Linked DNA regions of Micromonospora rhizosphaerae. The protein of the gene in region 2 interacts with the protein of the main gene of each other region in a pairwise test. Links are inferred from orthologs where the notes say so. Each region holds a gene or a part of one and is shown on either strand. Other genes may lie near its edges.

What was found.
Region 1: the proteins of leuS (region 2) and ligA interact in binary tests that used the Escherichia coli proteins (3 or more experiments, as listed by UniProt). The link is inferred for Micromonospora rhizosphaerae from one-to-one orthologs.

Annotation. Positions count from the first base shown.
Region 1 is NZ_FMHV01000002.1:2,222,904-2,234,813, reverse strand. What follows is about bases 5,280-8,255. They hold ligA (NAD-dependent DNA ligase LigA), read right to left. Parts: upstream 7,848-8,255; coding sequence 5,712-7,847; downstream 5,280-5,711. Other genes in these bases: GA0070624_RS10845 (ADP-ribosylglycohydrolase family protein), read right to left, coding at 8,090-8,255; GA0070624_RS10855 (putative bifunctional diguanylate cyclase/phosphodiesterase), read right to left, coding at 5,280-5,548. Outside these bases: Asp-tRNA(Asn)/Glu-tRNA(Gln) amidotransferase subunit GatB, read right to left, coding at 1-1,102; Asp-tRNA(Asn)/Glu-tRNA(Gln) amidotransferase subunit GatA, read right to left, coding at 1,116-2,591; Asp-tRNA(Asn)/Glu-tRNA(Gln) amidotransferase subunit GatC, read right to left, coding at 2,588-2,893; more of GA0070624_RS10855, read right to left, coding at 3,098-5,279; more of GA0070624_RS10845, read right to left, coding at 8,256-9,103; GA0070624_RS10840 (VOC family protein), read right to left, coding at 9,151-9,519; GA0070624_RS10835 (uroporphyrinogen decarboxylase/cobalamine-independent methonine synthase family protein), read right to left, coding at 9,560-10,564; tRNA 2-thiouridine(34) synthase MnmA, read right to left, coding at 10,610-11,683; GA0070624_RS10825 (cysteine desulfurase family protein), read right to left, coding at 11,720-11,910. UniProt on the Escherichia coli protein: DNA ligase that catalyzes the formation of phosphodiester linkages between 5'-phosphoryl and 3'-hydroxyl groups in double-stranded DNA using NAD as a coenzyme and as the energy source for the reaction.
Region 2 is NZ_FMHV01000002.1:6,200,220-6,206,562, reverse strand. What follows is about bases 1-3,422. They hold leuS (leucine--tRNA ligase), read left to right. Parts: upstream 1-381; coding sequence 382-3,222; downstream 3,223-3,422. Also shown: GA0070624_RS29215 (TVP38/TMEM64 family protein), read right to left, coding at 3,500-4,183; GA0070624_RS29210 (type 1 glutamine amidotransferase), read right to left, coding at 4,180-4,899; GA0070624_RS29205 (MurT ligase domain-containing protein), read right to left, coding at 4,889-6,136.

The DNA.
Region 1 (11,910 bases), 4.0 Mb from region 2 along the record:
GCCACCACTTGCGCGCGGCGGCCGGGGTGGCGCCGGCGGCCACGGTCTGCTCGATCAGCTCGACCGCGCCGGCGTTCAGCACCGACTGCATGTCCAGGTCGGACAGGCCCCACTGCTCCTGCAGCCGGCGGCGGTGCAGCCGGGGCAGCTCCGGCAGGGCGGCCTTCAGCTCAGCCACCCAGGCCGGGTCCGGCGCGAGCGGCACCAGGTCCGGCTCCGGAAAGTACCGGTAGTCGGTGGCGGTCTCCTTGGACCGGCCGGGGGTGGTGTCGCCGGTGTCCTCGTGGAAGTGCCGGGTCTCCTGGGTGATCTTCCCGCCGGCGTCGAGCACCGACGCCTGGCGCAGCATCTCCGAGCGGACCGCCCGCTCGACCGAGCGCAGCGAGTTGACGTTCTTGGTCTCGGTGCGGGTGCCCCACTCCTGGCCGGGCAGGTTCAGCGACGTGTTGACGTCGCAGCGCAGCGAGCCCTCCTCCATCCGGACGTCGGAGACGCCGAGCGAGCGGATCACGTCGCGCAGCTCGGTGACGTACGCCCGGGCCACCTCCGGCGCCATCGCGCCGGTGCCGGGGACCGGCTTGGTGACGATCTCCACCAGCGGGATGCCGGCCCGGTTGTAGTCGACCAGCGACTCGGTCGCCCCGTGGATGCGGCCAGTGGCGCCACCGACGTGCAGCGTCTTGCCGGTGTCCTCCTCCAGGTGCACCCGCTCGATGCCGATCCGGACCAGCTCGCCGTTGACCTCGACGTCCAGGTAGCCGTCGACGCAGAGCGGCTCGTCGTACTGGCTGATCTGGAAGTTCTTCGGCATGTCCGGGTAGAAGTAGTTCTTCCGGGCGAACCGGCACCACTCGGCGATCGAGCAGTTCAACGCCAGGCCGATCCGGATCGTCGCCTCGATGGCCGCCTTGTTGGCCACCGGCAGCGAGCCGGGCAGGCCCAGGCAGACCGGGCAGACCCGGGTGTTCGGCTCGCCGCCGAAGTCGGTCGGGCAGCCGCAGAACATCTTGGTCTTCGTGCCCAGCTCGACGTGCGTCTCCAGACCGATCACCGGTTCGTAGCGCGCGACAACCTCGTCGTACGCGGGCAGTGTCGTCGTCATCGGTGCTCCTGCCTCACAGTGCCGGTGGGGTGAACGTGCCGACCGTGGACTCCAGCGCGGCGGCGACCCGGTACATCCGGTCGTCGGCCATCGTCGGGGCCATGATCTGCAGGCCGACCGGGAGCCCGTCGGAGAGCCCGCACGGCACCGAGATCGCCGGTCCGCCGTACAGGTTGGTCGGGATGGTGAACAGGTCGGCCAGATACATCTGGTACGGGTCGGCGGTGCGCGCCCCGATCGGGAAGGCCACGAACGGCGTGGTCGGCGAGATCAGCGCGTCCACCTGCTCGAACGCCGAGGTGAAGTCCCGGGTGATCAGCGTACGGACCTTCTGCGCCTGCCCGTAGTAGGCGTCGTAGTAGCCCGAGGAGAGCGCGTACGTGCCGATCATGATGCGCCGCTTGACCTCGGGGCCGAAGCCGGCCTCCCGGGTCAGCGACATGACCTCCTCCAGCGACCGGTTGCCGTCGTCGCCGACCCGCAGGCCGAACCGGACCCCGTCGAAGCGGGCCAGGTTGGAGGAGCACTCGCTCGGCGCGATCAGGTAGTAGGCCGGCAGGGCGTACTTGAAGTGCGGGCAGGAGATCTCGACGATCTCGGCGCCCAGCTTCGCCAGCGCCTCCACCGACTCGCGGAACGCGGCCATCACGCCCGGCTCCGCGCCCTCGCCGGTGAACTCGGTCACCACACCGAGCTTCACCCCGGTCAGGTCGCCGGTCGCGCCCAGCCTCGCGGCGCCCACCACGTCCGGCACCGGCTGCGGGATCGAGGTGGAGTCGCGTGGGTCGTGGCCGCCGATCACCTGGTGCAGCAGCGCGGCGTCCAGCACCGTACGGGCGCACGGGCCGGGGGTGTCCAGCGACGAGGAGAACGCCACCAGGCCGTACCGGGAGGTGCCGCCGTAGGTGGGCTTCGCGCCGACGGTGCCGGTGACCGCGCCGGGCTGGCGGATCGACCCGCCGGTGTCCGAGCCGATCGCCAGCGGCGCCTCGTACGCGGCCAGCGCGGCCGCGCTGCCACCACCCGAGCCGCCCGGGATCCGACTCAGGTCCCACGGGTTGTGAGTCGGCCCGTACGCGGAGTATTCGGTGGAGGAGCCCATGGCGAACTCGTCCATGTTGGTCTTGCCGAGCATCACCGTGCCGGCGTCGCGCAGCCGCTGCACGATCGTCGAGTCGTACGGCGGGCGCCAGCCCTCCAGGATCTTCGACCCTACGGTGGTCGGCACGCCCTTGGTGGTGAGCACGTCCTTGACCGCGACCGGCACGCCGGCCAGCGGGCCCAACTCCGCGCCGGCGGCCCGGCGCTCGTCCAGCGCACGGGCGGCGGCCAGCGCGCCCTCGGTGTCGACGTGCAGGAAGGCGTGCACCCGGTCCTCGACCGCGGCGATCCGGTCCAGGTGGGCCTGCGTCACCTCGACGGCCGAGGTCTCTCCACCGGCCACGAGCCCGGCGATCTCCGCCGCGCTGAGCTTGGTCAGGTCGCTCATGAAGCCACATCCTCGTCCAGGATCCGCGGTACGCGGAACCGCTGCTCCTCGGCGTCGGGCGCACCCGACAGCGCCTCCTCGGGGGTCAGGCACGGCGTCACCACGTCCTCCCGGAGGACGTTGGTCAGCGGTACCGAGTGGGAGGTCGGCGGGATGTCCGCCGCGGCGACCTCGCCGACCTGGGCGACCGACTGGAGGATCACGTCGAGTTGGCCGGCGAAGGTGTCCAACTCCTCCTCGGTGACGGCGAGCCGCGACAGTCGCGCCAGGTGCGCGACCTCCTCGCGGGAGATGGCGGCCATCGGTGCCCCCTTCGTGGCTGTCCTGCTGCCTCTGCGTGTGCCGGCCGCGCGGGGTCGAGATGACGCGCGGTGACCGGAGCGAGTCTATTGTCCTGCGCTCGCCCCGACGCCTCCGACTCCCCCCTCCGCCCGGGACGCTGAGTCGTTCACGACATCAGCTCCACCGCGCCCATCCGCCAGTCCCGCCGCCGGCCGGCGAACCGCTCAGCGCGTCGGGCGGCGGGAATGCTCCGCGTCGCCGGACACCGCGGGGCGGACCGGCCGATACCGGGACAGCCAGGTCCCCAGTTCCTCGGCCGGCATGGGACGGGCGTAGAACCAGCCCTGCGCCACATCGCAGCCGGCCGCGTGCAGCAGCCGCCAGGTCCGCTCGTCCTCCACGCCCTCGGCCACCACCCGCAGCCCGAGCGCCCCGGCCAGCTCGATCATCGACCGGACGATCGCCGCGTCGTCCGGGTCGTCGGCCATCCCCAGCACGAACGACCGGTCCACCTTCACCTCCGACAGCGGCAGCCGGCGCAGGTGTTGCAACGACGAGTAGCCGGTGCCGAAGTCGTCCAGCGCGATGCCGACGCCGGTCCGGTTGAGCTGGGAGATGCTGGCCAGCACCCGCCGGGGATCCATCAGCGCCCCCTCGGTGATCTCCACCTGCAGCCGGTCCGGGTGTACCCCGTAGCGGGCGAGCCGGTCGGCGATCTGGTCGGCGATCTCCCCGGTGTGCAGGTCCCGGACGCTGACGTTGAGCGCGGCGCGCAAACTGATCCCGGCCGCCGACCACTTGGCGAGCTGCTCGACCACGTCGTCGACCACCCGGCGGGTGAGCAGGCGCATCACCGCGCTCTGCTCGGCGACCTGGATCAGCTCCCCCGGGTCGACCATGCCGCGGCGGGGATGCCGCCAGCGCAGCAACGCCTCGACCCCGACGACCTCCCCGGTGGCGATGGCGATCTGCGGTTGGTAGTACATGGTGATCTCGCCCGCATCGGCAGCCGGCTCGGCCTCGGCGTCGTCGGCCGGCGGGGCCGGGACGGGCGCCTCGTCCGGCTCGTCGACCGCCTCGGGCAGGACGGCGTCGGGAAGCGGCTCCTCGGTCGGACGGGCGGCCCGCCGACGGATCGGGTCGGCGCCGGTGACGATCCGGTTGATCAGCTCGTCGCCGTGCGGGATCCGCGACCGCTCGCGGCGGCGGCGCAGCCGCCACCGGCTGGGCGCACCGTTGCCGCGGACGTCGTCGCCGTCGAGCGGTACGCCGCCGGCGGGCAGCGCGGCGCCGTCACCGCCGCGCACCCCCCGGTCCGCCACCCCGGCGACGCCGGGCCGACCGGGGCGGTCCGCCGGGTCAGCGCGTGGGCCGGCCTCGAGTACGCGGCGCAGGTCGGCCAGGAGGCTCAGCCGCTCGGCCGAGTTGTGGTCGGACTCGGCGGCGTAGACCGCGACGGTGTCGTTGCGGTGCTTCGCGTCGTACATGGCCACGTCGGCGTGGCGCATCAGGGTGGTGAAGTCCTCGCCGTGCTCGGGGAAGATGGCGATACCGATCGAGCCCCCGACGTCCAGCGGCAGGCCATCCATCAGGACCGGCTCGGCGAGCGCGCCGGCCACCCGGTCGGCCAGCTCCCGGGCCGCGTCGGTGCCGGTGAGCCGGGTGACCACGATCGCGAACTCGTCCCCACCGAGCCGGGCGACCAGGTCCCCGTCGGGCACCACGTCGGTCAGCCGGGCGCTCACCTCGACCAGCAGCCGGTCCCCCACCGCGTGCCCGAGGGCGTCGTTGACGTGCTTGAACCGGTCCAGGTCGATCAGCAGCAGGGCCAGGTGGAAGTCGGGCTCACCCCGCGCGGCCCGCTCGGCGTGCAGGTGCACCTGCTCGGCGACCTCGGCCAGCAGCGCCTTGCGGTTGGGCAGGCCGGTGAGCGGGTCCAGCGCGGCGAGTTGCTCCTGCTCGGCGGAGAGCCGGGCCATCCGGTAGACGGCGAAGAGCGGCACCAGCACCAGCGGGATCAGGGCCGCGCTGGCCCGGGCGGCGGCGACCAGCACCGGGGCGAGCAGCAGCAGGGAGCCGGTGGAGATCAGCTCGTACGGCAGCCCCTGCCGCAGGCTCGGCCACCACCGGTCGCCGAAGCGCAACCGGACCGCGGTGCTGACCAGGCCGTAGTTGACCGCAAACCAGGCCGCGGTGGCGCCGCCCATCGCCGCGACGTCCATCCAGCGCAACCGTCCGTCGTCGAAGATGCCGCCGGGGCCGAGCCGGGTGATCACGTACGCGGCGCCGAGGGCGCAGGCGTACTGGGCGGCGTTGAAGCCGGTCCGCCACACGGCGTGCCCCATCCGCCAGCCCGAGACGACCACCGCCACCGCCTGCACCGCGACCGCCGGGCCCAGCCCCCAGCCGAGCAGGATGGCGAAGGTGAAACAGGTCGACGGGAAGACCGCCGAGGTCTGCCGCCGACCGGGCGGGACGAACGGACGCGCGTCGCAGGCGACGGCGAGCGCCGCCATGGTCCAGAACGCCGCCGGCAGCTCGGGCAGCCGCTCGGCGAGCCTGGCCAGCGGCTCGGCCGAGACCAGCGCGGCCAGGACGAAGACCGCGGCGATGAAGCCGAAGAACGGCGCCACCCGTCCGGGAGGGACGGAGTTTCGCGGATCGGCGGCCTCCATCGCACCTCCCGGGAAACGGCCGTGGCATGCTCGGCGCACGCCGTGCATCAATGAAACGCCCTTGGCCCCGGTTTCCCCCGCAGGACAGTCATGAAGCGGTCACAGTCGTAACGAAGTTGGTATCGGCGGCGAGGACCGCTGCCGATTCACGTTGAGCCGGGCCTCAGCCCTCGGTGCGGGCGACCTCCCGGGCCGCCTCCGGGCCGGACTCGAGCAGCACCCGGAAGCCGTCCTCGTCGAGGATCGGGAGCTTGAGGCTGGCCGCCTTGTCGGCCTTGGAGCCGGGGTTGTCCCCCACCACCACGAAGCTCGTCTTCTTGGAGACCGAACCGGTGACCTTGCCGCCGCGGCTCTGGATCGCCTCGGACGCCTGGTCCCGGCTGAACCCGGCGAGCGTGCCGGTCACCACCACGGTGACCCCCTCCAGCGGGCGGGGCCCCTCGTCGACCGCTTCCTCGGCCATCCGGACGCCCGCCTCGGCCCACTTGCGCACCACCTCGCGGTGCCAGTCGACGGCGAACCACTCCTTGATGCTGGCGGCGATGGTCGGGCCGACACCGTCCACCGAGGACAGCTCCTCCTCGCTGGCCCGGTCGATGGCCTCGATCGAGCGGAAGTGTCGCGCGAGGGCCTGCGCCGCGGTGGGACCGACATGCCGGACGGAGAGCGCGACCAGCACCCGCCAGAGGTCGCGCTCCTTGGCCACGGCGAGGTTGTCCAGCAGCTTGGTGGCGTTGGTGCCCAGGCTGCCGTCCTTGTTGACGAAGAACGGCGAGCGGGCGAGCTGTTCGGCGTCGAGCTGGAACAGGTCACCCTCGTCGGAGATGATCTGCGCGTCGAGCAGGGCCGCGGCGCCCTTGTAGCCCAGCACCTCGATGTCGAAGGCGCCCCGGCCGGCCAGGTGGAAGACCCGCTCGCGCAGCTGCGCCGGACAGCTGCGGCTGTTGGGGCAGCGGATGTCGACGTCGGCCTCCTTGGCGGGGGCGAGGGGGGTGCCGCAGGCCGGGCAGGTGGTGGGCATGACGAACGGCCGGGCGTCGGCGGGCCGCAGGTCGACCACCGGGCCGAGCACCTCGGGGATCACGTCGCCGGCCTTGCGCAGCACCACCGTGTCGCCGATCAGCACCCCCTTGCGCTCGACCTCCCGGGCGTTGTGCAGGGTGGCCAGAGCGACGGTGGAGCCGGCCACGCGCACCGGCTCCAGCACTGCGAACGGGGTGACCCGGCCGGTGCGCCCCACGTTCACGTCGATGTCGATCAGCTTGGTGGTCACCTCCTCCGGCGGGTACTTGAAGGCGATCGCCCAGCGCGGAGCCCGGCTGGTGGAGCCGAGCCGCCCCTGGATGGAGACCGGATCGACCTTGACCACCACGCCGTCGATCTCGTGCTCGACGTCGTGCCGGTGCTGGGCGTAGTACGCGACGTACTCGGCGACGCCGGCCAGGTCGGGGACCACCCGCCACCGGTCGCTGGTCGGCAGCCCCCACGCCTTCAGCGCCGCGTACGACTCGGACTGGGCGGCCGGCTGGAAGCCGCGGCGGGCGCCGATGCCGTGCACCACCAGGCGCAGCGGCCGGGAGGCGGTGACCCGCGGGTCCTTCTGCCGCAGGCTGCCGGCGGCCGCGTTGCGCGGGTTCGCGAACGGCGCCTTGCCCTGCTCGACGAGGCCGGCGTTGAGGTCGGCGAAGGCGGCGACCGGGAAGTAGACCTCGCCGCGGACCTCGAGAAACTCCGGCACGTCGGGGAAATCCTCGGTGCCGGTCAGCCGGCTCGGCACGTCCCGGATGCTGCGGACGTTGGCGGTGACGTCCTCGCCGGTGCGCCCGTCGCCCCGGGTGGCGGCCCGGACCAGGCGGCCGCGCTCGTAGGTGAGGTTGATCGCCAGGCCGTCGACCTTGAGCTCGCAGAGGTACGGCACCGGGCCGCCGGCGTCCCGCTCGACCCGCTCGGCCCAGGCGGCCAGCTCCTCGTCGGCGAAGGCGTTGTCCAGCGAGAGCATCCGCTCGGCGTGGGTCACCGGCGTGAAGTCGGTGGAGAAGGTGCCACCGACCCGCTGGGTCGGCGAGTCGGGCGTGCGCAGCGCGGGGAACTCCGCCTCCAACGCCTCCAGCTCGCGCAGCTGCTTGTCGAACTCGGCGTCGGAGATGGTCGGCGCGTCGAGCACGTAGTAGCGGTACTGGTGCTCGGTGAGCTCCTGGCTCAGCGTGGCGTGCCGCTCCCGCGCCTCCGGGGTCGGCTCGGCGCCCGCCGCCGCCTCCTGCGCCGGGCTGACCTGCTGGGGAATCGCTTCCTCGGACACCCTGCCGCCTTCCGACACCGCTGCTGACCTCCTCTGATCCTGCTACCCCACGAACGTTAGCCCCGGGGTGGGACAACCGTCCCCCCACACCCGCCCCGCCCCCCGACCAATCCGGTCGATCATGAAGTTATTGCCCTCGATTCCGGCGTGTCCATGACAACAACTTCATGATCAACCAGCACAGGGGGCGGGCGGGGAGGGGCGGGCGGGGAGGGGCGGTGGGGGTGGGGGTGGGGTGGGGGTCAGTCGTGGGGGGTGGCTAGGGCGGTGAGCTGGTCGGCGTACTCGATGCGGGTGGACCAGTCCGACGGCCAGGCAGCCATGCCGTGGGCGGCGCCGACGAAGGCGCCGGCGAGGGCGGCGATCGAGTCGGAGTCGCCGGCGGTGGTCGCCCCGCGGGCCAGCGCGCCGACCGGGTCGTCGGCGTGCCGGAGGGCGCAGAGCAGCGCGGTCGCCAGCGCCTCCTCGGCGATCCAGCCCTCGCCGGTGTGCCGGCAAGGATCGCCGCCGTCGTCGGGACGGGCCAGCGCCGCGTCGAGGCGGGCCAGCGCCTGCAGGCACTCGTCCCAGCCCCGGGCGATGAACTCCGCCGGCGTCTCCGCCCGCGAACGCTGCCAGAGGTCGCCGAGCCAGTCGGCGCGGTAGACCAGGCGCTGCTCGCGTGCCCGCGCGGTGAGCAGGCCGGGCAGCTCGGCCAGCCCGGCGCCGTCGCGCAACAGCCGCACCGCGTACGCGGTGAGCTCGCTGGCCGCCAGGCCGGTGGGGTGGCCGTGGGTCAGGCCGGCCTGGAGCTGGGCCAGCCCGGCGAGCGTGTCCAGGTCGACGTCGAGCAGCCCGACCGGGGTGACCCGCATGTTGGCGCCGCAGCCCTTCGAGTCGGCCACGGTCGCCTCCTGCCAGCGGGTGCCCCGGGACAGCTCGGCGCAGGCCCGTAGGCAGGTCATGCCGGGCGCGCGATTGTTGTCGGGGCTGACCGACCAGTCGAGGAAGCGCCGCCGCAGCAGCGGCTCCACCCCCGCCGGGGTGAACGCGGGCGCGTCGTGCAGCGCCCAACCCACGGCGAGCCCCATCTGGGTGTCGTCGGTGACCAGCGCGGGATCACCGACCAGCTCCCGGGGCCCGGTCGGGCCGTACCGGCGCTCGATCTCGGCGACGGTGAGGAATTCGGTCGGCTTGCCCAGGGCGTCACCGTAGGCGAGACCGAAGAGCGAGCCGGAGGCCCGCCGGAGCGAGGTGTCGATCACGGTGGCGATCATGCACCGTGGCCGCACCCCCCGCCAGGCTGGCCTCCCGCCCCTCCCGGTCAGTCCCAGCAGAGGCAGAACGGGTGCCCGGCCGGGTCAGCGTAGACCCGGAAGCCGTCACCCTCGCCCGGCAACCGCCGGGCGCCCAGGGCCAGGGCCGCCTTCTCCGCGGTCTCGATGTCGTCGACGGTGACGTCGAGGTGGAACTGCTGGGGCCGCTCCGGGTCGGGCCAGGCCGGCGCCCGCAGGTTGGGCGCCTTCTGGAACGCGATCCGCGGCTGATGTCCGGGCGGGCCACCGAGGATGACCCAGTCGTCGCCGTCGGAGTTGTCCTCGATCAGCGGCAGGCCGAGCAGCTCGGCGTAGAAGCCGGCCAGGGCGCGCGGATCCGGGCAGTCGATCACCACTGAACGCAGCTGTCCAATCATGCCCGTCATCCTGCCCTGGGGGTACGACCGGAAACCTCACTCACTCCTCGTACAGCCGGCGGCCGGCGTCCCGGCAGGCGGTGAGGACGGCGCGGGCGTACTGCGGGGTGGCCGCCGCGAGGCCGCAGGCCGGGGTGACCACCACCTGCTCGGCGAGGCGGCGACGCGGGAAGCCGAGGCGGTCCCAGAGCTCGCGTACCCGGTCGGCGACCTGGGCGGACGTCGGCGCGCGACCGGCGGACGGCGGCAGGGCCGGCGCGGCGCCGGCCAGCAGCCCGAGCCCGGCGTCGATCGCCTCGCCGAGCGGGTCCAGGTCGGTGACCAGGCTGAGGTCCAGCGCGACCCCGACCGCCCCGGCCGAGCGGATCAGCTCCAACGGCACGTCCGGAGCACAGCAGTGCACCACGGTCGGGACGCCGGCCGCCTCGATCACCGTGCCCAGCAGGGAACCGGCGACGCTGGACTCCACCGGCCGGTGGGTGCCGAAGCCGCTCTCGGTGGGCACCCGGCCGGCGAGCACCGCCGGCAGGGACGGCTCGTCGAGCTGGAGCAGCACCGAGGCCCGGGGCAGGCGGCGGGCCACCGCCTCGACGTGCCCGCGCAGCCCCTCGGCGAGCGAGCCGGTGAGATCGCGCACCGCGCCCGGGTCGCGCAGCATCCGGCCGCCGATCGGCAGCTCCAGCGAGGCGGCCAGGGTGAGTGGACCACCGGCCTGCACCTTGATCGGCCCGGCGTACTCCTCGGCCTGCTCGGCGAGCTGGTCCAGGTCCCGTTCCATCAGGTCGCGGGCCCGGCGCAGGTCCCGCCCCGGGCGCGCGGCGATCCGCCAGCGGGCCGCGTACAGCTCGACCGGCAGTTCGACGAGGAGGCCGCCGGTGCGGCCGATCAGGTCGGCGCCGGGGCCCCGGGCGGGCAGCTCCGCCAGGTGCGGCAGGGCGGGCAGCTCACCGAGGACGACCCGCTGGGCCTCGGCGATGTCGGTGCCGGGCAGCGAGCCGATGCCGGTCGCCGCCCCGGCGGGCCAGGGCCAGGGCTGATCAGTCACGGCCGAAGATTATCCGTTGCGCCCGGTGGCCGGGGCGCGGAGCGGTCAGCCGGTGATGGTGGCCGAGCCGAGCACCACGTCCCCGGCCGGGTCCGGCCGGTACGCCACGATCGCCTGGCCGGCGGCGACCCCGCGCACCGGTCGGCGCAGCTCGGCGGAGAGCCCGTCGCCGCGGAGCTCGACGGTGGCCGGCACCACGTCGCCGTGCGCCCGCAGCTGCACCTCGCACTCGACCGGCGCGGTCGGTCGCTCGCCGCCGGTCCAGACCGGGCGGGTCGCCCGCACCTGGGAGACCTCCAGCGCCTCGGCCGGGCCGACGGTCACCGTGTTGGTCTTCGGGGTGATGGAGAGCACGTAGCGGGGGCGGCCGTCCGGGGCGGGCCGGTCCAGGTGCAGGCCGCGCCGCTGGCCGACGGTGTACGCGTAAGCGCCGGTGTGACTGCCGACCACCGCGCCGGTGAGCGCGTCGACCACGTCGCCGGGCGTCTCGCCGAGCCGCTCGGCGAGGAAGCCACGGGTGTCACCGTCGGCGATGAAGCAGATGTCGTGCGAGTCCGGCTTGTCGGCCACCGCGAGCCCGCGCCGGGCCGCCTCCTCGCGTACCTGCGCCTTGGTGGAGTCGCCGAGCGGGAAGATCGACCGGTCCAGCTGCTCGCGGGTCAGCACCGCCAGGACGTACGACTGGTCCTTGGCGAGGTCGACGCTGCGCCGCAGCAGGCCGTCGGGGCCGAGCCGGGCGTGGTGACCGGTGACCACCGCGTCGAAGCCCAGAGCCACGGCCCGGTCCAGCACCGCGGCGAACTTGATCTTCTCGTTGCAGCGCAGGCAGGGGTTCGGGGTACGGCCGGCCGCGTACTCGGCGACGAAGTCGTCCACCACATCCTCGTGGAAGCGGTCCGCCATGTCCCAGACGTAGAACGGGATGCCGATCACGTCGGCGGCCCGCCGGGCGTCCCGGGAGTCCTCGAGCGTGCAGCAGCCGCGGGCCCCGGTGCGGTAGGTCTGCGGGTTGCGGGCCAGCGCCAGGTGCACCCCGGTCACGTCGTGCCCGGCCTCCACCGCGCGCGCCGCCGCCACGGCGGAGTCCACCCCGCCCGACATCGCCGCCAGAACCCTCACCAGTCCACTCCCCTCATCCCACCGAGCGTATCCGGGTCAGCGGGGGGTACGGAGGGCGGCCGCGCGGCGGGCCCGGTCGACAGCCGCCGGGAGGGCGGCGATGAGGGCGTCGACGTCGGCGCGGGTGCTGGTGTGGCCGAGGGTGAAGCGCAGCGAGGAGCGGGCGCGGTCGTCGTCGGCACCCATCGCCAGCAACACGTGCGAGGGCTGGGCCACCCCGGCCGAGC
Region 2 (6,343 bases):
CGTCGGCCGAGCCTCGTCTGCCGCAAAAATCTCACTGTTCTCAGGCTAACCATGTTTGTCGTTGTCGCCGACCCCCGCAGGCGGTCGGTCGGTTACGCCCGGAATATTCGCCGGACCGGGGGACGCGTGGCCGTGTCGCGCGCGGGTAACCAGGTCCCGGCCCGCGTCCGGACACGCCGGGCGTCCCGACCCGTGGTAGTGGGCGACACGGGTGGCCGCCTGGCGGGTACACTGCCGGTCATGGCCGGAGTCTTCCTGCTTCTTACCGGGCCGTGCTGATGCGCTGACGCGCGACAGCACGGCGGCCCCTCCTGCGTGAGGGGCTTTTTTGTGCCCTGAGCAGAGCTCCCCATATCCGACATGAAGCGCCGAGGAGACGCCATGAGTGAGGCAGCCGCACCGGCGAGCGACATTCCCCCGTTCCGGTACACCGCGGCCCTGGCCGACGAGATCGAGCACCGCTGGCAGGACAGCTGGGAGCGGGCGGGGACCTTCCACGCGCCGAACCCGAGCGGGCCGCTGGCCGACCCGGACCACCCCCGGTCGGGCGCGGAGAAGCTGTACGTCCTGGACATGTTCCCGTACCCCTCCGGCGCCGGCCTGCACGTCGGTCACCCGCTGGGCTACATCGGCACCGACTGCTTCGCCCGCTACCAGCGGATGGCCGGGCGCAACGTGCTGCACGCGATGGGCTTCGACGCGTTCGGCCTGCCCGCCGAGCAGTACGCGGTGCAGACCGGCACCCACCCGCGCACCACGACCGAGGCGAACATCGAGCGGTACAGGGAACAGCTGCGCCGGCTGGGGCTGGCCCACGACGAGCGTCGTTCGGTGGCCACCATCGACACCGACTTCTACCGCTGGACCCAGTGGATCTTCCTGCAGATCTTCAACTCCTGGTACGACGCGGACGTGAAGATGGCCCGCCCGATCGCCGAGCTGATCGCCGAGTTCGAGGGGGGCAACCGGGCCACCCCGGACGGCCGGTCCTGGGCCGAGCTGACCGTGGCCGAGCGGCGCAAGATCATCGACGACCACCGGCTGGCGTACGTCTCGGAGGCGCCGGTGAACTGGTGCCCGGGGCTGGGCACCGTGCTGGCCAACGAGGAGGTCACCGCCGACGGCCGCTCCGAGCGGGGCAACTTCCCGGTCTTCAAGCGCAACCTGAAGCAGTGGATGATGCGGATCACCGCGTACGGCGACCGGCTGCTGGAGGACCTGGACTACCTGGACTGGCCCGAGCCGATCAAGCTGCAGCAGCGCAACTGGATCGGCCGGTCCAACGGGGCGCACATCGACTTCCCGACCGCGCAGGGCCCGGTGCGGGTGTTCACGACCCGGCCGGACACCGTCTTCGGCGCCACCTACATGGTGCTGGCGCCCGAGCACGAGCTGGTCGACGTGCTGATGCCGGCCGCGTGGCCGGAGGGGACGAAGGAGGCCTGGACCGGCGGGCACGCCAGCCCCCGGGCGGCCGTCGAGGCGTACCGGAAGGCCGCCGCGGCCAAGACGGACGTGGAGCGGCAGGCGGAGACCAAGGAGAAGACCGGCGTCTTCGTCGGCGCCTACGCCACCAACCCGGTCACCGGCGGGCAGATCCCGATCTTCATCGCCGACTACGTGCTGGCCGGCTACGGCACCGGGGCGATCATGGCGGTGCCCGGGCAGGACGAGCGGGACTGGGAGTTCGCCGAGGTCTTCGACCTGCCGATCGTGCGCACCGTGCAGCCGCCGGAGGACTTCGACGGCAAGGCGTACACCGGGGAGGGCTCGGCGATCAACAGCGCCGCGCCCGACCGCGGCCTGAACCTGAACGGCCTGGGGGTCGCCGACGCCAAGGCCCGGATCATCGAGTGGCTGGAGGTGAACGGGCACGGCACCGGCGCGGTCACCTGGCGGCTGCGGGACTGGCTGTTCAGCCGGCAGCGCTACTGGGGCGAGCCGTTCCCGATCGTGTACGACGAGACCGGCGCGCCGATCGCGCTGCCCGAGTCGATGCTGCCGGTCGAGCTGCCCGAGGTGGACGACTTCTCCCCGAAGACGTACGACCCGGAGGACGCCGACAGCAACCCGGAGACCCCACTGTCCCGGCGGCGCGACTGGGTGGAGGTGGAGCTGGACCTGGGTGACGGGCCCAAGCGCTACACCCGGGAGACCAACGTGATGCCGCAGTGGGCCGGCTCCTGCTGGTACGAGCTGCGCTACCTGGACCCGACGAACCGCGAGCGCTTCGTCGACGCGGAGAACGAGCGGTACTGGATGGGGCCGCGCGACGCGGGCGACTGCGGCGGCACCGACCTGTACGTCGGCGGCGCCGAGCACGCCGTGCTGCACCTGCTGTACGCCCGCTTCTGGCACAAGGTCCTGTACGACCTGGGCCACGTCTCGTCGTTCGAGCCGTTCCGGAAGCTGTTCAACCAGGGCTACATCCAGGCCTACGCCTACACCGACGCCCGCGGCGCCTACGTGCCCGCCGCGGACGTCGAGGAGCGCGACGGCGGCTTCTTCCTGGGCGACATCAAGGTCAACCGCGAGTACGGCAAGATGGGCAAGTCGCTGAAGAACGTGGTCACCCCGGACGAGATGTGCGCGGCGTACGGCGCCGACACGTTCCGGGTCTACGAGATGTCGATGGGCCCGCTGGAGGTGTCCCGTCCCTGGGAGACCCGGGCGGTGGTCGGCTCGTACCGGTTCCTGCAGCGGGTCTGGCGGGCGATCGTCGACGAGCAGACCGGCGAGTCGCGGGTCACCGACGTGCCGGCCGACGAGGCGACCCGCCGGCTGCTGCACAAGGTCATCGACGGCGTCCGCGGCGACATGGAGGCGATGCGGTTCAACACCGCGATCGCCAAGCTGATCGAGCTGACCAACGGGCTGACCCGGCTGTCGGCCACGCCGCGTGAGGTGGCCGAGCCGCTGGTGCTGATGCTGGCGCCGTTCGCCCCGCACGTCGCCGAGGAGCTGTGGCAGCGGCTGGGCCACGACACCTCGCTGGCGTATGCGGACTTCCCGAAGGCGGACCCGGCGCTGCTGGTCGCCGAGACGGTGACCTACCCGGTGCAGGTCAACGGCAAGGTCCGGGGCCGCATCGAGGTCCCCGCCGACGTGTCGGAGGACGAGGTGCGCGAGGCGGCGCTGGAGGCGGTGGCCTCCTCGCTGTCCGGCAAGGAGCCCCGCAAGGTCATCGTCGTGAAGGGACGCATGGTCTCCGTCGTCGTCTGACTCCGCCTCCCCGCCCTGGGGCGCGCCCCGGCGCGCCCCGGGAAGGGAGCAGATTCAGGGAAAGAGTGGCTCGGACGGTGGGCTCGTAGCGCTCTCAGCGGTGATCTGGAACCTTCCGACCGGTGTCGTCAGGCGGCCTGGCGCGGACGCGACACGCCGCGGCAGATCGCTGGGGGCGACTCGGCTCGCCGTGGTCGCGCCGGCGTCGGTGGCGCGGAGAGCGGGGAGGCCGACACCGGAGCGCCGGCGAACGGCCGATCGGGCCGCGCGGCCGGCATCAGGTCGGCCCCAGCCGGCGCCGCCGCTCGGCGCGCCACCAGCGGTGGATCAGCACCGCGCTGGCGATCAGGCCGAAGCTGGCGGGGGCGGCGGCGTACCAGTTGACGTGGCCCGGCGAGCTCACCGCCGCCCCGATCGCGGCGTAGCCGACGGCGGTCGGGGTGGCGGCGATCACGCTGCCGGCCAGGAACGGCAGCAGCCGGGTGCCGGTGGTCCCGTAGCCGTAGCTGACCAGCCCGAAGCCGGCGATCGGCAGCAGCCGGACGGTAATCACCCCGAACACACTCTGCCGGGCGAACCAGCCGTCCAGCCGGGCCAGCCGGCCGCGGACCCGCTCGGCCACGAACTCCCGGCCGAGCAGCCGGCCGACCGCGAAGCCGATCGCCGCCGCCAGCAGCGCCGCGCCGAGGGCGTACGCGGCGCCCGCCAGGGGGCCGAAGATCGCGCCCGACGCGAGCGTGATGAAGGTACGGGGAACCAGGGCCACCAGCAGCAGCGCGCCGCCGACGATCGCCGCGACCGGGGCGTACCCGCCGAGGGAGTCGGCGAGCCGGGGCAGCTGGGCCGGGTCCGGCCGGGGCACCAGCAGGACGGTCACGGCGAACCCGGCGAGCAGGAGCAGCAGACCGGCGAAGCGGAGCGCCGACGGCTGCCGGAGCAGCCGCCGGACGGCGGGGATCATGCCCGGGCGGCGGCCACCGCGGCGCGGCGCTCGGCGCGGAGCCGGTCGGACCAGGTGTCGTCCAGCGGGGCGAGCTGGTGGATGCCGGTGGCCCAGCGCAGCAACAGGTCGGCCAGGGCCGGGTTGCGGGCCAGGGCGGGCCCGTGCGAATAGGTGCCGAGCAGCTTGCCTCGCCAGGCGCCCTCGGTGACGCCGTCGTTGCCGACCCCGGCGGTGACCCGGGCCAGCGGCGACACCCCGGGCCCGAGGTGGGTGCGCCCGCCGTGGTTCTCGAAGCCGGACAGCGCCGGGATGCCCAGCCGCGGATCGACCTCGCCGGCCAGTTCGCCGACGCCCCGGGTGGGACCCCGGTCCGAGGAGATGTCGAGCAGCTCGAGCCCGGCGTACTTGGTGCCCTTGGCGAAGAAGGAGGTGCCGAGGAGCTGGTACCCGGCGCAGACGCTGAAGACCACCGAGCCCTGGGCCACCGCCCGGTGCAGGCCGCCGTCCGCGATCAGCCGCTGGGCGCCGAGCGCCTGCGGGCCGTCCTCGCCGCCGCCGAGCAGGTAGATGTCGGCGGTGGAGGGCAGCCGCTGGTCGGAGCGGACCTCCAGCACCTCGACCGGCATGCCGCGCAGCTGGGCCCGGCGGGCCAGGATCAGCGCGTTGCCCCGGTCGCCGTAGGTGGAGAGCAGGTCGGGGTAGATCCAGACGATGCGCAGGGTCTCAGTTGACACGGTCCAGCTCCGCTCGGATGTCCTGGAAGGCGGTGTAGTTGGCGATGACCTCCAGCCGGCCCGGGGGCACCGCCAGGACCGCCTCGTCGAAGCTCGGTACGTGCTGGAACGGCACGTCGTTGACGTCGAGCCGCACGGCCAGGTCGTACGCCCGGTCGCCGGTGATCAGCACCTGCCGACCGCGCAGCGGGGCGAAGTCGACGTCGTAGAGCCAGGAGGTGTCCAGCCCGTCGGGGTCCCGCGCGTTGATGGAGAGCAGGGTCGGTGCCTCGTCGGCCATGTCGAACGCCTCCAGCCAGCTGGCCGGGTTCTTGGCCAGCAGCAGCCGGATGTTGCGTCCGTCCCGCTCCACCTGCGCGTAGCGCCCGGCGACCGAGGTGACCGCCCCGAGCCGGTAGACCGCGTCCACCGGGCGTACGCCGAACTCGGCGGCGACGGCCAGCGCGGTCGCCGCGTTGCCCAGATTGACCTTGCCGGGGAGCTGGAGCTGCACCTTGTGCCAGGCGCCGGTCGGGTCGAGCACGCCCTCGTCCTCCACCGTCCACTGCGGTTCGGGCCGGCGCAGCGGGCAGCCGGTGCACCGCCACTGGTCGCCTGAGCGCTCGATGGTGTAGCCGCACTCGGGGCAGACCCACGAGTCGTCGTGCCAGCGCTGGCCGGCGCTGAACCAGGTGACGTGCGGTGGGTTGATGCCCTGCGCCGGGTCGGCCGGCGGGGTGGCGGCCCAGACCACCATCGGGTCGTCGGCGTTGGCCACCACCCGCACGTCGGGGTGCCGGACCAGCGCGGCGCGCCAGAGCTGCGCCATCATGGCGACCTCCTTGGCCCGGTCCAGCTGGTCGCGGGAGAGGTTGAGCAGCGCCACCACGTGCGGCTCGGTGGCCTCCAGCACCTGGGCGAGGTAGTGCTCGTCGACCTCGAGGACGGCGTACGGGGTGCTGCCGGCCTTCGCGAGGGCGGAGGTGTGGCCGGTGGGCATGTTGGCGCCGAAGGAGTTGGTGGCGACCCGGCCGAGCACGCCCACGGCGGCGGCGGTGAGCCGGGTGGTGGTGGTCTTTCCGTTGGTGCCCGACACCAGGGCGATGGCGCGCCCCGAGGACAGGTGGGCGAGCAGGTCGGGATCGATCTTGAGACCGATCCAGCCACCGATCACCGAGCCGTCGCCACGGCCCGCGGCCCGCGACAGCGCCGCGGCGGTCCGCGACACCGAACTGGCCACCTTTGCCCGCAGGGGCATCTTCGCGTCCGTCACGGCAGCGAGGTTACCGGACCCGCGGCCCCACCAGATCGCCGCCGACGGCGATCCGTTCGGCCGGGCACCGTCAGGCGTCCGGCCGGCCGGTGCTCGGCCGGATGGAGTCGATCTATGTCGGGTAGCGGACGCGGCCGCGGGGGCAGCGCCGTCCTCCACTCCGCCCCACCCCCTTTGACGTGCTCTTTTGCC